DNA from 2 places in the Pseudovibrio sp. POLY-S9 genome. Region 1 is predicted to be linked to the other one. Evidence: predicted binding sites of a transcription regulator. Region 1 holds the regulator's gene; the other holds the start of a gene.
What was found. The regulator LexA, encoded in region 1, represses DNA repair genes until DNA is damaged. The targets are predictions, from matches to a motif close to TGTTCNNNNTGTGTTCNG.
Positions count from the first base shown of each region.

Region 2: the regulator LexA is predicted to act here: its motif matches at 3,427-3,444, upstream of parE (DNA topoisomerase IV subunit B).

Region 1 covers NZ_LCWX01000239.1:7,528-14,978, forward strand. Annotated here, with positions in the region: gene PPL9_RS26390 (SurA N-terminal domain-containing protein) at 1-471, shown strand, start outside; gene trpD (anthranilate phosphoribosyltransferase) at 617-1,654, shown strand; gene trpC (indole-3-glycerol phosphate synthase TrpC) at 1,668-2,459, shown strand; gene moaC (cyclic pyranopterin monophosphate synthase MoaC) at 2,517-3,020, shown strand; gene glp (gephyrin-like molybdotransferase Glp) at 3,017-4,231, shown strand; gene lexA (transcriptional repressor LexA) at 4,481-5,203, shown strand; gene PPL9_RS26420 (ComEC/Rec2 family competence protein) at 5,099-7,451, opposite strand, start outside.
Region 2 covers NZ_LCWX01000237.1:59,361-66,811, forward strand. Annotated here, with positions in the region: gene PPL9_RS24420 (inorganic phosphate transporter) at 1-1,020, shown strand, start outside; tRNA gene PPL9_RS24425 (tRNA-Pro) at 1,376-1,452, opposite strand; tRNA gene PPL9_RS24430 (tRNA-Pro) at 1,475-1,551, opposite strand; tRNA gene PPL9_RS24435 (tRNA-Pro) at 1,573-1,649, opposite strand; gene PPL9_RS24440 (tetratricopeptide repeat protein) at 2,040-2,936, opposite strand; gene parE (DNA topoisomerase IV subunit B) at 3,530-5,620, shown strand; gene PPL9_RS24450 (DEAD/DEAH box helicase) at 5,828-7,261, shown strand; gene PPL9_RS24455 (GGDEF domain-containing protein) at 7,372-7,451, shown strand, end outside.

The DNA of each region.
Region 1 (7,451 bases):
GAACTCTCTGAAGTGAAAGAAGCCGTGACTGCTGACTGGACTGACAACCGCACAGCGGAACTGCTGGAAGAAAAAGCTCAAGCTTTGATCGCAGAAGTCGAAGCAGGAAAGCCTCTTTCCGAAGTCGCAACGGCCGAAGGCCTGACAACAGCCACATCCGCTCCGTTCACCCGCAACGGCGGCATTGCGGAGCTTTCCGGCTCAGCTGTGACTGCAGCATTTTCCGGACCAAAAGGCACCGCCTCTCAAGTTCCTGGCAACAACGAAGACCGCATTCTTCTTGTCCTCACCGACACGACGTCTCCAGCCTTCATGACAGAATCTGAAAACGTGCAGCGCATTGACACTCAGCTGACAGGCGCGCTGGAAAGCTCCTTGCTCAACCAGTTCATCTCTCAGCTGGAGCAAACAGAAGGTGTCCGAGTAAATCAGACAGTCTTCAACCAGCTGACCGGACTGGATCGCCAGTAGACAAATCCTTGTCGAAAACAAGCCCGCCACACTTATAAGTGTGGCGGGCTTTTGTTTATCTCCTAGACAGCCCTCCGAAAGCTATCTAATAGTTAGCCCTTGTGTATGCTAAGGAATTACCTGAGAGATTGAGGGGGTTTTCGCCGTGAGCAATTTGAAAAATCTCATTGGAATTGTCGCTGACGGAAACACGTTGGACCGATCTCAGGCCCGCGAGGCCTTCGAGATCATCATGTCAGGCGCTGCAACTCCCGCACAGATCGGTGGCTTCCTCATGGCCTTGCGCTTGCGCGGCGAAACCATCGACGAAATTTCCGCAGCTGTAGAAACCATGCGCGCCAAGATGATCCCGGTGAAAGCACCAGATCACGCCATCGACATTGTTGGCACAGGTGGCGACGCATCCGGCTCCTATAACATCTCAACATGTACAGCCATTGTTGTGGCAGGCTGTGGCGTAACCGTTGCAAAACATGGCAATCGGTCCCTGTCCTCCAAATCCGGCTCAGCAGAAGCACTTGCCGAGCTTGGCATCAATCTGGATCTGGATGCGAACGGCATCAGCCATTGCATTCATGAGGCCGGTATCGGCTTCATGTTTGCGCCAAACCACCACAAGGCCATGCGCCATGTCGGCCCGGCCCGCATTGAGCTGGGCACCAGAACGATCTTCAACCTGCTAGGCCCGCTCGCCAACCCGGCAGGCGCAAAGCGCCAGATGACAGGCGTATTCGCACAGCAATGGGTTGAACCACTCGCTAACACCCTTCAGGAAATGGGCACCGAAAAAGCCTGGATCGTCAACGGCTCCGATGGAATGGACGAAATCACCACCACCGGAACCACCTTTGTCGCCGAACTGAAGAACGGAAACATCAACACCTTCACAGTGTCTCCTGAAGATGCGGGCCTGCCGCTTGCAAAAACAGAAGATCTGAAAGGCGGCGATCCAAAAGAAAATGCTCAGGCACTGCGCGAAGTGCTGCAAGGAGCAAAAAACGCTTACAGGGATATCGTCCTGCTCAATTCAGCGGCCTCCCTTATCGTCGCAGATAAGGTCTCCACCCTCGCTGAGGGTGTCCAGATGGCTGCGCATGCGATTGACCAAGGTGCAGCCCTTTCCCGACTGGACAAACTTGTTGAAGCCTCCGACGCTGCAACAGCTGCCAATATGAAACTCTAAGACCACGGATCCCATGTCAGATATCCTTAAGAAAATCGAAGCTTACAAACGTGAAGAAATTGCTGCTGCCAAAGCGCAAACTTCATTGGCTGATCTGAATGAGGCGATTAAAGCAGCAACACCAACACGCGGCTTTGCAGATGCTTTGAAAGCCAGACATGCGAATGGTGAGTACGCCCTGATCGCGGAGGTTAAAAAAGCCAGTCCATCCAAGGGGCTGATCCGCGCTGACTTCAACCCGCCCGCACTCGCGAAAGCCTATGAAAACGGTGGTGCAGCATGCTTGTCCGTATTGACAGACACACCATCCTTTCAGGGCAAACCAGAGTATCTCGTCGCAGCGCGCACTGAAGTATCTCTGCCAGTTCTGCGTAAAGATTTCCTTTATGACACCTATCAGGTTCATGAAGCACGTGCATGGGGCGCTGACTGTATTCTGATCATTATGGCAGCTGTTGACGACCAACTGGCCAAAGAGTTGGAAGACGCCGCATTTGAACTGGGCATGGATGCGCTTATCGAAGTTCATGACGAAGCTGAGTTGGAACGCGCACTGAAGCTCTCCTCTCCGCTTGTTGGCATCAACAATCGCAATCTAAAAACCTTCGAGACATCTCTGGAAACCAGCGAGCGGCTCGCACCACTGATCCCGCAAGATCGAATCATCGTTGGCGAGAGCGGCCTGTTCACTCCGGAAGACCTCTCCCGAATGGAAAACTCCGGCATCTCCACCTTCCTCATCGGCGAAAGCCTGATGCGTCAGGAAGATGTGGAAACCGCAACCAAAGCTTTGCTTAAACGCTAAAAATCAACTGCTTGGCAAAAGCAGACACCTGAACAAACTGTGTCCAGAGGCAAGAAAATGTCAGAACTTTCTCCAAAACTCACTCACTTAGATGACAGCGGTGCGGCTCATATGGTCGACATTTCGGAGAAAGAGGTTACCTCACGCATTGCCCGAGCAGGCGGTCAGGTAAAAATGCAGCCTGAAACTCTGGACATGATCCTTTCAGGCAACGCCAAGAAAGGCGACGTGCTCGCAACGGCGCGCATTGCTGGCATCATGGCGGCCAAGAGAACTCACGAGCTGATCCCTCTCTGTCATCCTCTGGCGCTTTCCAAGGTTCAGGTGGACTTCACACCCAACCCTGAACTGCCAGGAATTGAGATCGAAGTCTTTGCAAAAGTGTCCGGCCAGACCGGTATCGAGATGGAAGCACTTACAGCTGCCTCCGTTGCCTGCCTGACAATTTACGATATGGCAAAAGCCGTTGATCGCTCTATGGAGATCGGTGAAATCCGGTTGCTGGAGAAGAAGGGCGGCAAGTCCGGTCACTATCTGGCTGAGGAGGATAACTCCCAATGAACTTGATCAGTATTGAAGAAGCGCTGGACCGCCTCCTGAAAGATGTGAATCCGATCGGTACCGAGCAGCTTCCACTACTTGAAGCCGGAGAACGCATTCTGGCAGAAGATGTTGCTGCAACACGAACGCAGCCTCCATTTTCCGCCTCAGCAATGGATGGATATGCCGTCAAAGCTGCTGATACGGTCGATCCAGAGACTGCTTTGAAGGTCATTGGAGAAGTCGCTGCCGGGCATAACTTCGATGGCACGTTGCAAGCCGGAGAAGCTCTGCGCATCTTTACAGGTGCACCTGTTCCAGCAGGCGTTGACGCGATTTTGATGCAGGAAAACGCCCGCCGTGACGGGGATAACCTGTTTTGCGAGGAAGCCGTTTCTGTTGGTAAGTTCATCCGCCCAGCAGGCCTCGACTTCAAAGAAGGCCAGACCCTCCTGAAGGCAGGAGCTCCACTCGGCTTCCGTGAATTGTCTCTTGCAGGCGCTATGAACCACGCAACCTTGCCAGCGCGCAAAAAGCCAGTCGTTGCGATCCTCGCAAATGGTGATGAACTCGTCGAGCCAGGTCAGATACCAGGTCCGAATCAAATCATAGCGTCCAATCAGGTCGGCATCGCAGAATTCGTCAGAAACTGTGGCGGAACGCCAATGATGCTGGGCATTGCACCAGACCAGCCTGAGGAAATCACGGCACGCGTGAAACAGGCTATTGAAGCAAAAGCCGATGTACTGGTGACACTCGGCGGTGCCTCTGTGGGCGACCACGATCTCATTCAGGACGTACTGGGCGCTGAAGGCATGGAGCTAGGCTTCTGGCGCATCGCCATGCGCCCGGGCAAGCCCCTCATGGCCGGAGCCCTTGGCCCCATGAAAGTCCTCGGCCTTCCTGGCAATCCAGTCTCCAGCCTTGTATGCGCACTCCTCTTCCTTGGCCCGCTTCTGGATAAGATGCTAGGCCGCACGGTCTCTGTGACAAATCAAGGCGTTACCAAAGCAACTCTGGCAGATGATTTGCCTGCAAATGATATGCGCCAAGACTACCTGCGCACCAGTCTGGGCACAGACGAACACGGAGATCTGACAGCAACACCGTTTGGCAAACAGGACTCTTCCATGCTTGCTTTGCTGACAAAAGCAGATGCCCTGATCATTCGTCCACCACACGCACCAGCTGCAAAGGCAGGTGAAAAAGTGGACCTGCTCAAGCTACGCTAAATCCAGACATCAGAAGTGGGCAACCCCTGCCCACTCACCCACCAGAAACCAAATCCCCCAGTTCTAGCAGGGCTTAACCTCAACAAACCCATTGCAGAACACAATGAGAACAGGTAGAGTACGTTCGTGTTTTGTCCTTCCAATCGCAGAAGTTGAAGTCTTTCAGCTTCTTGGAATTACAAAACTGCGATTGGTCAGGAATGGCCGCTCACTTTCAATCAGCGCCTTAGGAGCGAACGGGGATAAAAGATGCTTACACAGAAGCAACACGAGCTTTTGATGTTCATCCATCAACGCTTGAAGGAAGCCGGTGTTCCGCCCTCCTTCGATGAGATGAAGGACGCGCTGGACCTCCGTTCCAAATCCGGCATTCACCGGCTGATCACAGCTCTGGAAGAGCGCGGCTTCATTCGCCGCTTGCCGAACAGAGCTCGTGCACTTGAAATCCTCAAACTGCCAGACTCCATTTCTCCGGGCCTGAAGCCTGCCGCCAAGGAAAAAGGCTTTGCACCTGAGGTGATTGAGGGCTCCCTGAGCAAGAAAGTAGCAACGCCGCCACCTCCACGCACCACATCACCAGACGAAGTGCCAACGCTGGAAATCCCGGTCATGGGCCGCATTGCTGCAGGCGTCCCAATCGAAGCAATCCAGACACAAAGCCATACCATCGCAATGCCTGCTGATCTGATGGGGCGCGGCGAGCATTATGCATTGGAAGTCAAAGGCGATTCCATGATCGATGCCGGTATCTTCGATGGGGATACCGTGTTGATCAAACGTGGTGACACGGCTGATAACGGCGAAATCGTTGTGGCGCTGATTGATGAAGAAGAAGCAACCTTGAAGCGCCTGCGCAAAAAAGGCGCCTCAGTCGCGTTGGAAGCGGCCAACCCCGCCTACGAAACTCGCATCTTCGGCCCGGGCCGCGTCCACGTTCAAGGCAAGATGATTGCGCTCTTCCGCCGCTATTAAATCATTGGTTGCCTGAGGCAATTTTGGATTCCAAGGTCTGCGCTGAGCATCATATGCCCAGCGCACTTTTTTTATTCTTTCCCCGCCCTTAGCGCCAGCTGAGAGCCAGATGTAAGCTGAACCTCGTTCTCCGAAAATCTTCTGGTCGATAACCAGCTCAGCCCGGCAAGCCGGAGGCGCCTGAACCTGTGTGATGACGATGGTGGCAAGATGGCAGTCAGCCTCCAAAACATCAACTGCTTTGGACTGCGCCAGCAGGATAGGTTCTGAACTTACCCTCTCTCCCTCCGCAGGCTGCTGAGGGAATATCTCAATCACACAGCCGCGCTCATCACAGGACCGATCTGAAGCCCTCACCTTGTGCTGCTTGAACGAACCCGCTGAACCCCCACCAGCGCGCAACAGGCTGTCAGCAGCAAACGACATACGCGAGGACGTCAGTCGAAACGCACCATCCTGCCCATAATAAGCAATGTGCTTGCCCGCATCCGCAATCATCAGATCAGGCGCCTTGCCACCGGCAAACATCAGGACACTCACCGTAAATGCCGGAAGTGAAAGCCATTTCAGGCGCAGCGGCATCACACACAGCACGACAATCGCTAGGATCACGAGCAGATACCCTGGAGCACTGGCAACCCCGAGACTGGTCAGCCCCTCACTGAGTGAGCTCACCCAGTAGGCAGCTTTCAGCACCAGCGCCAACCCAGCCTCCATCCCTTGCAGAAAGAACGCATCCGCACCAAACGGGATCGCCAGCAGGCTCAATAACCCAAGGGGCATAACCACAAAAGTCACCAATGGCATCGCAAGGATATTCCCCAGAACTCCATAAGGCGCAACCTGCTCAAAATGCATCGCCGCAACTGGCCCCGTGGCAGCACCTGCAATCAACGAGGTCAACGCACAAGCTAGAATCCACTTTAAACTTACACGACTAACCTTCTGAAACCATGAGACATTCCGTCTGCGCGAACTATCTCGATCACCGAGCAACCAATCCTTCCCAAGCATATAGGCTGAGAGCAAGGCGAGCACTGCAATGAAGGACATCTGAAACCCGGGAGCCAGAACCTCCTCCGGCCTCAGGCTCAAAAGCGCAAGGCAAGCCAGCGCCAGACCACGCAAACTGAAGGCCCGCCGACCAAGCAGACCCGCGCATAAAATCATCGCCGCCATCAAAAAAGCCCGCTGCGTTGCGACAGAAGCACCTGACAAACCAAGATAAACAATCGCCGCAATCAGCGCTGCCACGCTAGCGTAAACGTGAATATGTCCTTTCAGCGCAAGCGACTGGCTGAGAGACAAGATCAGGCGGGCACCAAGGAAGACCAGAGAAGTGACAAGACCCATATGCATACCGGAGATAGCGAGGACATGAGCAAGTCCGGCGTTGCGTAACGCATCCTTGTCAGCGGTGGCAAGGTAGTCTCGCTTGCCCACCAGAAGCGCAACAGCAAACGCACTTTCCGCGCTGTTATCCAACACCCGCCGGATCCGCTGTGCTATCCCACTACGCACACGCTCTATCCCTTGCAGAAAACTTGTGCCCTCTACGTGCGCTACAACAACCGGCTTGGAAAGCGCATAGCCAACCGCACCAATCCCACTGAAAAACGCAGTCCGGGCAAAGTCATACCCACCGGGGCGCACCGCACCTCCCGGCGGCAACAACCGAGCCTTCAGCTGCATCCTGTCCCCCATCACGGGTGCCTCTTTCATCCCCTTGATGCTGATCCGGATGCGATAAGAAAGAGGAGTTACGCCCTTCTGCGAAAGTGCGTTTACATCTGCAAAAATGACGGAGTAAGCCCCTTTGCCAGAATGCTTCACTCCAGCAACCACACCCTCTATTTTGCGTGTAACCGGGCGCTCCAGCGGGTCACCGCGCGCATACTCCACGCGCAAATCAGCAAGGAAGAACCCGGCTATAAAGAACAAAAGCGCAGTCAGACCAACCGTCAATCGACCACCCCTCCAACGACGAAAAGCAAATATTCCCAATAAGATAAAAGGAGTTCCGCTTAAAACGCTGTAAGGCTCCGCGGGGAGTGAGAAATAAACCAGCACACCAGCCAAATGGCAAAGCGCATACCAAAGGATGCCATGCCCCTTGTTCCAATCCTGCACCAGAGCAGAGCGGGCATAAGTCATGACAGCTGACCAATCCGGCCTCAGCACGAAACCCAGCAACTTACGTGCCCTTTGAAGCACATCACGAAGCCCAAGGCGCTGTTTTTCTTCAGCA
Region 2 (7,451 bases), on a different contig from region 1:
ATCGGCGCTCCTGTCTCCACCACCCACTCTATCGTTGGTGGCGTGATGGGTGGCGGTATTGCTGCTGCTGGCTTTGGCTCTGTCAGCTGGGGGACCATGTCGGGCATTGCAGCAAGCTGGGTCATCTCCCCGGTTCTTGGCGGTATTATTGCGGCCCTGTTCCTGGCCTTCATCAAATCCTTTATTATCTACCAACAAGACAAGATTGCTGCTGCCCGTCGCTGGGTGCCGCTGTTGATCGCGATTATGGCCGCTGCGTTTGCTACTTATCTGGCAATGAAGGGCCTGAAGAAGATCGTAAAGATCGACATTGAGGTCGCTCTGCTGCTTGGCGCAATTGCCTTTGTTGCTGCACTGGCTATTTGTCGTCCGTTAATCCGCAAGCAGTCTGAAGGTATGGAAAACCGGAACCAGTCCCTGCGTATCCTGTTCCGCTGGCCTTTGATTTTCTCCGCAGCGCTTCTTTCCTTCGCCCACGGTGCGAACGATGTTGCGAATGCGATTGGTCCTCTTGCTGCGATCGTGCACACCGTTCAGGAAGGTGGCATTGCGAAAGCTGTGACAATTCCTCTCTGGGTTATGCTGATCGGTGCGTTTGGTATTTCTTTCGGTCTGATGCTGTTTGGTCCTAAGCTGATCCGTATGGTCGGCGAGAAGATTACCAAGCTGAACCCGATGCGTGCTTACTGCGTCTCCCTTTCTGCTGCGATCACAGTGATCTTCGCGAGCTGGCTGGGACTACCGGTGAGCTCTACTCACATTGCCGTTGGCGCAATCTTCGGCGTTGGCTTCTTCCGTGAGTGGTACACAATGAAGTCCAAGCGTCGTATTGCTTTCGTGAAAGAAAGCACCGGCATGGAAAGCTATAAGCAAAACACTGTGAAAGAAGACGAAAAGCGCCGCATGCTGGTGCGTCGCTCGCACTTCATGACCATCATTGCGGCTTGGGTGATTACGGTTCCGTTGGCCGCAATCCTGTCAGCCGCTCTGTTCTACGTGCTGGATCTCTTCGTGTTCTAAGCAGGTTTCACAGTTGTACGATTTAAGAAGCCCGGAGGCCCTCGCCTTCGGGCTTTTTCTATGTGCGCATTGGCTGTAGTTTTATGGTGAGGATTGCAGCTTCTCAGTAGAGCATTTTAAAGGGGTCGTAGAGCGCTAGCTTGCACTTAGGGTGGCCCTATGTCGAGACTGAATGAGGAGCGCTGTCAGCAACCTTCCTTGCTCGTTTTAATCAAAGAGCGGTGCTGCTGAATGAGACGTGCGACAGTAGATGCAAATGGAGCGCTACTTTGTGCAGATTTGAGGGCACAAAAGCATAAAAGGCAGCGATGCTGACTACTTAAATTATGAAATTTAGGGGAAGAAGAAGGGAAGATGGTCGGAGCAGCAGGATTCGAACCTGCGACCCTCTGGTCCCAAACCAGATGCGCTACCAGGCTGCGCTATGCTCCGAACTAATCTTCGGGTCGATAGATGGTCGGAGCAGCAGGATTCGAACCTGCGACCCTCTGGTCCCAAACCAGATGCGCTACCAGGCTGCGCTATGCTCCGATCTATCTTCGTGTTGATGAATGGTCGGAGCAGCAGGATTCGAACCTGCGACCCTCTGGTCCCAAACCAGATGCGCTACCAGGCTGCGCTATGCTCCGATCTCATCAACGTGACGCCCTGCGGCGTCTTGTTGAGGCAGGTATATAGGCAGAGTTTTAAAGCTTGGCAAGCGTGTTTTATAGTTTTTCCCAAATCATGCGAGAAAATTTCAAAAACTGCATCCTGCTGTTGAAAAGACTGAAATTTCAGAGGCTTAAACAATGTGCGTGAAGACTGTGAAAATTTTAACTTTTCTGCTGCGTGCGGGCAAAAAAAGAGGGTGAGCCTAAAAGACTCACCCCAAGTACATTCCAGAGACCCGCAATCGGGGTCTACAATCGCCAAACAGAGGTCAATAACAAAACTTGAATATTGAACTCATGTTTTAAATCGCAGAAATAACATGAGTGGTCAAGTCATATTTTAAAAGAAAATCAGAAGGGAGTGGATTAGTTGCTTGAAGCAATCACGTGGCCACGCTTAACCAGCCATGCATCTGCCCATTCAGCAGACTTGCGGCGCTCTTTTTCAGAGGCCAGGGAAAATGCCTTCTCGTGGAGAGAGACAATCCAGGCTTCATTATCGCCGCCAACCACTTGCCGGCGCGCCAAGGTCATCCATTTCAGGCCGGTCATGCGTGCGGTTGTCAGTTCTTCTGTGAAGTACAGTAATTCACCAAACTTGGCCTGGGCTCCGACGTGGCCTTTTACAGCGGCAAGTTTCAGCCAACGAGCAGCAAGACGGCGGTCATGATCTGGCAGCTTATCGTTGAGATACATAATGCCGAGATTGTACTGCGCATCCGCATCGCCAAAGTAGGAGGCAGCGTAGGTGAACACCTCACGTGCTTTGTGCGTGTTCTGTTTAACCGGGCTATCGCCAATACCTGTCAGGAAGTAGCGACCCAGTTCGACAAGTGCGCTTGCGACAAATGGGGCTGAGCGTGCTTTGGGGCCATCGGAAGAGTATTCGCGCACGACCTGGGAAAAATACTGGAACGCCTGAAGATCATCTTCTGGCACGCCGTCTCCTTGCGCGTACATTCTGCCGAGCTTCCAGGCTGCCATAGCCTGTCCGTTTTCAGCAGCATAGCGAAGTGGAGAGAGCGCCTTGTCTTTTTCACCGGAGTAGTAAGCGCGGGCCCCTTCCCTCAAGGCTTGCTGAGGTGTGACATTTGCCATCTGATTGACGGCAGCCATTGCACTTGCGCTTTTGTTGGTATCCAGAGCATGTGCACTGTTGAGTGCGAGAAGGATAAGAACCGAAGCGCAGCTCAAGCTTGTTACAAGACGCGTCAACGCATTGTGGTGCGTTCCCATTTCATCTTTAAACAGAGCTTTTATCAAAGTGCCTCACTTGACCACTGCCTACTTGTCAGTGGTTCTGACTTCTTATCTTTTCATACCGTCGTTGCGTGATCAGGCTATGAAAGGAAAAAATGTCAATTTTGTTTCCAAAGGTGACATACCTTCAAATTGTCACAAATGATCTTACAAATGCCTAGCTTTCTATCTGATTGACAAAAATCCTACACAGTTCGACCATCTCTCAAACATGGACAAGGCAAACTATCCAATTTGCCATTCATGAACCAGTGTCAGTTTCCACCATTCGGGTCAGCGCAAAATGCTGTTGCATGCTCGCAACAATCTGCAGCAGATGACGTAACTGCCGTGTGTATGTCCGGTGTAAAGTTTTGGTCACAGGCCTTGGGGCAATCACAAATGCCATTTGTATTTTCGCCGCGAATGGCGCATATGGCATCAGATGCCCGCTTTTGGTGGGGTTCGGCACATTCAGGTAAGCGAAAAGGCGTATGTCTGGCGCTTACCCACAAGGAACAAGAGTAGAACTCCGGCAGATCTTTGCCCTTTTCTCTCAGTCCTGCAAGACTGCCGTTTGATTCGAGACTATTTAAGCGCAAGACCAAAGAGGTACGATGAGCACGCCTGATGATCTGTTTGCAGATGTTACCAAAAGCATGGATGAGCTGACATCCTCTTCTGGCAGCACTGAGAAGAAACAAGCACCAGCCGCAAGCGCACCGACCTCACCTGCAAAGCCATCATCCGCAGGCAGGGCCGCTTCTGTCGGCGCTGAGGGTGATTACACCGCAGCTGACATTGAAGTGCTTGAAGGCCTGGAGCCTGTGCGTCGCCGCCCGGGAATGTATATTGGCGGCACGGATGAAAAGGCGCTGCACCACCTGTTCGCTGAAGTGATTGACAACTCAATGGATGAGGCCGTTGCAGGCCACGCCAGCTGGATTGATGTCTCCCTGGGCGATGATGGCTATCTGACCATTACTGATAATGGCCGCGGTATCCCGATTGATCCGCATCCTAAATATAAAGACAAGTCCGCGCTGGAAGTCATTATGACGACCCTGCATGCCGGCGGTAAGTTTGACAGTAAAGTCTATGAGACCTCTGGTGGTCTTCATGGTGTGGGGATTTCCGTTGTCAACGCGCTCTCCGAAGAGCTGGTTGTTGAGGTTGCGCGTAACCGCAAGCTGTATCGCCAGACATTCCGTCGTGGCCTTGCTGATGGCGGCCTTGAGCTGGTTGGGGATGTTCACAACCGCCGTGGCACCATGGTGCGGTTTAAGCCGGATGCGGAAATATTCGGCAAGACACTCAAGTTCAAACCCGCCCGTTTGATGAAGATGGCGCGTTCCAAGGCTTACCTGTTTGGCGGTGTGGAGATTCGTTGGCGCTGTGCCAAGGCTCTTGCCGATGAAGCCAATGGAGTGCCTGAGACTGCGACTTTCCATTTCCCTGGCGGCCTGAAGGATTATCTGGAAGAGGCTCTTGGTAAAGAGCGCCGCGTTACTGACGAAGTTTTTGCAGGTCGCACACAGGCGACGGGTAAGCACGGCTCAGTTGAATGGGCTGTTGCCTGGTTTGCTGGCGACGGGTTTGTCAACTCTTACTGTAACACTGTTCCAACACCTGAAGGTGGGACGCATGAAACGGGCCTGCGCTATGCCCTGCTCCGCGGTCTGAAGGCCTATGGCGAGCTGATTGGCAACAAGAAGGCTTCCATTATTACCGGTGATGACGTTTTAACGTCAGCAGCTGGTATGCTTTCTGTGTTCGTGCGCGAGCCTGAGTTTGTTGGTCAGACAAAAGACAAGCTGGCCACCAACGAAGCAACCCGAATTGCTGAGAACGCAGTGCGTGATGCGTTTGACCACTGGCTGACCGCTTCTCCTAATCAGGCAAACAAACTGCTTGAGTGGGTGGTTGATCGTGCTGAAGAACGTTTGAAGCGTCGCCAGGAGAAGGACGTCGCGCGTAAAACTGCAGTTCGTCGCCTTCGTCTGCCCGGCAAGCTCGCAGATTGCTCAACAAGCAAATCTGATGGCACTGAACTGTTTATCGTGGAGGGTGATTCCGCGGGTGGTTCAGCGAAACAGGCTCGTAATCGTGCAACACAGGCTGTTCTGCCATTGCGTGGTAAGATCCTGAACGTTGCGAACGCTGGCCGGGACAAGCTGGTCGCAAACCAGCTGCTGTCTGATCTCATTCAAGCCCTTGGGTGTGGGACGCGATCTAACTACGATGACAAAGATCTGCGCTATGAGCGCATTGTCATCATGACTGATGCGGACGTTGATGGGGCGCATATCGCAGCCCTTCTCATCACATTCTTCTATAAAGAGATGCCGGATCTGGTCAATAACGGTCACCTCTACCTTGCTGTTCCTCCGCTGTACCGGATCAGTCAGGGTGGTAAGACGCTTTATGCCCGGGATGACGAGCACCGTGAGCAGCTTTTGAAAACCAGCTTCAAGAAGAATGGCAAGATCGAAATTGGCCGCTTTAAGGGCCTTGGTGAGATGTTGCCAGCTCAGCTGAAGGAAACCACCATGGATCCGAAACGCCGGACGCTGCTTAAAGTGGTTGTTGGCGAGGATGAAGTGAGTGAAACCCGCAATGCGGTTGAGCAGCTGATGGGCAATAAACCTGAGGCACGCTTCAACTTTATTCAGGAGCGAGCAGAGTTCGCGACTGATCTGGATATTTAAAAGACCCTTAATTCTGAATAGTTGCTGAGTTTTGCGTAGGTTATAACTCGGCAACCTTGGCATAACTTGAAGGAATATATCGGTTATACCGCAGAATTTATTGACAACGCTGCTTAGAAATGTAGTGTTCCGCCAAACTGGTTGGAGAAACCTGTAACTCATACGGCTTCCAGCTTCTCTCCTCAATTATCGTAAAGAACATGAAATATGTCGTTTTCCACTCTCGGACTTAGTGAGAAAGTTCTCGCCGCTGTAGAAGCCTCTGGCTATACAGAACCGACTGCCATTCAGGCAGGCGCCATCCCTTACGTTCTCGAACGTAGAGATGTCCTCGGGATTGCTCAAACTGGAACCGGGAAAACGGCAAGCTTTACGCTGCCGATGATTACTCTTCTGGAAAAAGGCCGTGCGCGCGCCCGGATGCCAAGAACTCTTATTCTTGAGCCGACCCGTGAGCTTGCAGCGCAGGTAGAAGACAACTTCAATCGATATGGCGTCAATCACAAGCTGAACGTCGCACTGCTGATCGGCGGTGTTTCCTTTGCTGAGCAGGACCGCAAGCTTGAGCGTGGTGCTGATGTTCTGATCGCAACACCTGGCCGCCTGCTTGATCATTTCGAGCGCGGTAAGCTGCTGCTGCAGGGCGTTGATATCCTCGTGATCGATGAAGCCGACCGCATGCTGGACATGGGCTTCATTCCAGACATCGAGCGCATCTGTAAACTTATCCCGTTCACGCGTCAGACTCTGTTCTTCTCAGCAACTATGCCGACTGAGATTCAGCGTTTGACTGACACGTTCTTGCAGAACCCAGCAAAGGTGGAAGTGGCGAAAGCTTCTACAACAGCGGATACTGTAACGCAGCGCATTGCGGCGGCTGATGCGGAAGACTACGAGAAGCGCGCGAAATTGCGCGAGCTGATCGAAGGTGCTGAAGATCTGCAAAATGCGATCGTGTTCTGTAACCGCAAACGCGATGTAGCTACCCTCTTCCGTTCGCTTGTGCGTCATGAGTTTTCTGTTGGTGCGCTTCACGGGGACATGGATCAGCGCTCTCGCATGACCATGCTGGACAACTTTAAAAAGGGTCACATCAAGGTTCTGGTGGCCAGTGATGTTGCTGCACGTGGTCTTGACATTCCAACCGTGAGCCACGTCTTTAACTTTGATCTTCCTATTCATGCAGAAGATTACGTCCACCGTATTGGACGTACCGGGCGTGCAGGCCGTGAAGGCACTGCGATTTCTATTGTGACGGGCAAGGACCAGAAAGCATTGCAAGCGATTAACGACGTGATTGGTAAAGAGCTCGAGTGGGTCGGAGAGCCGGTTGATTTCTCCAAGCCTGCCGATGACAAAAAGTCTCGCCGCCGTTCTACCCGCACTCCAAAAGAAAAAAGCCGCTCACGCAAGCCTAAGGCTGAAGTTCAGGAAGCAGCTGTACAGGAAACCGAATCTGTACCAGCTGGCCTTGAAGAGCAACCTGTGGTTCCAATGCACGCTGAGCGTCGTGCTGCTCCACCTCGTCCAAGAGGCGGTCGCCGCGCTAATCAACCTAAAGATGATGCGATTTTCCGTAATGCAAGCCATGTTCCGGCCTTCCTGCTGCGGGAAACTCGTTCCAAAGTTCAAAGCCGATAGCCCATTTTCCTGAGGTTAACCACTGGTTAGGTATATCCCATTAAATAAGCTAATGTTAAATTAGCTTATTAATTATGGGGTAGCCCTTTCCGTGACGCGGTGATGCAATCATGAGTCAAGAAGACGAGTTCAAGCGTACGATTGTTTATGCAGACAGTGCGCTCGATTACATCAAGACGAATAAGCTTCC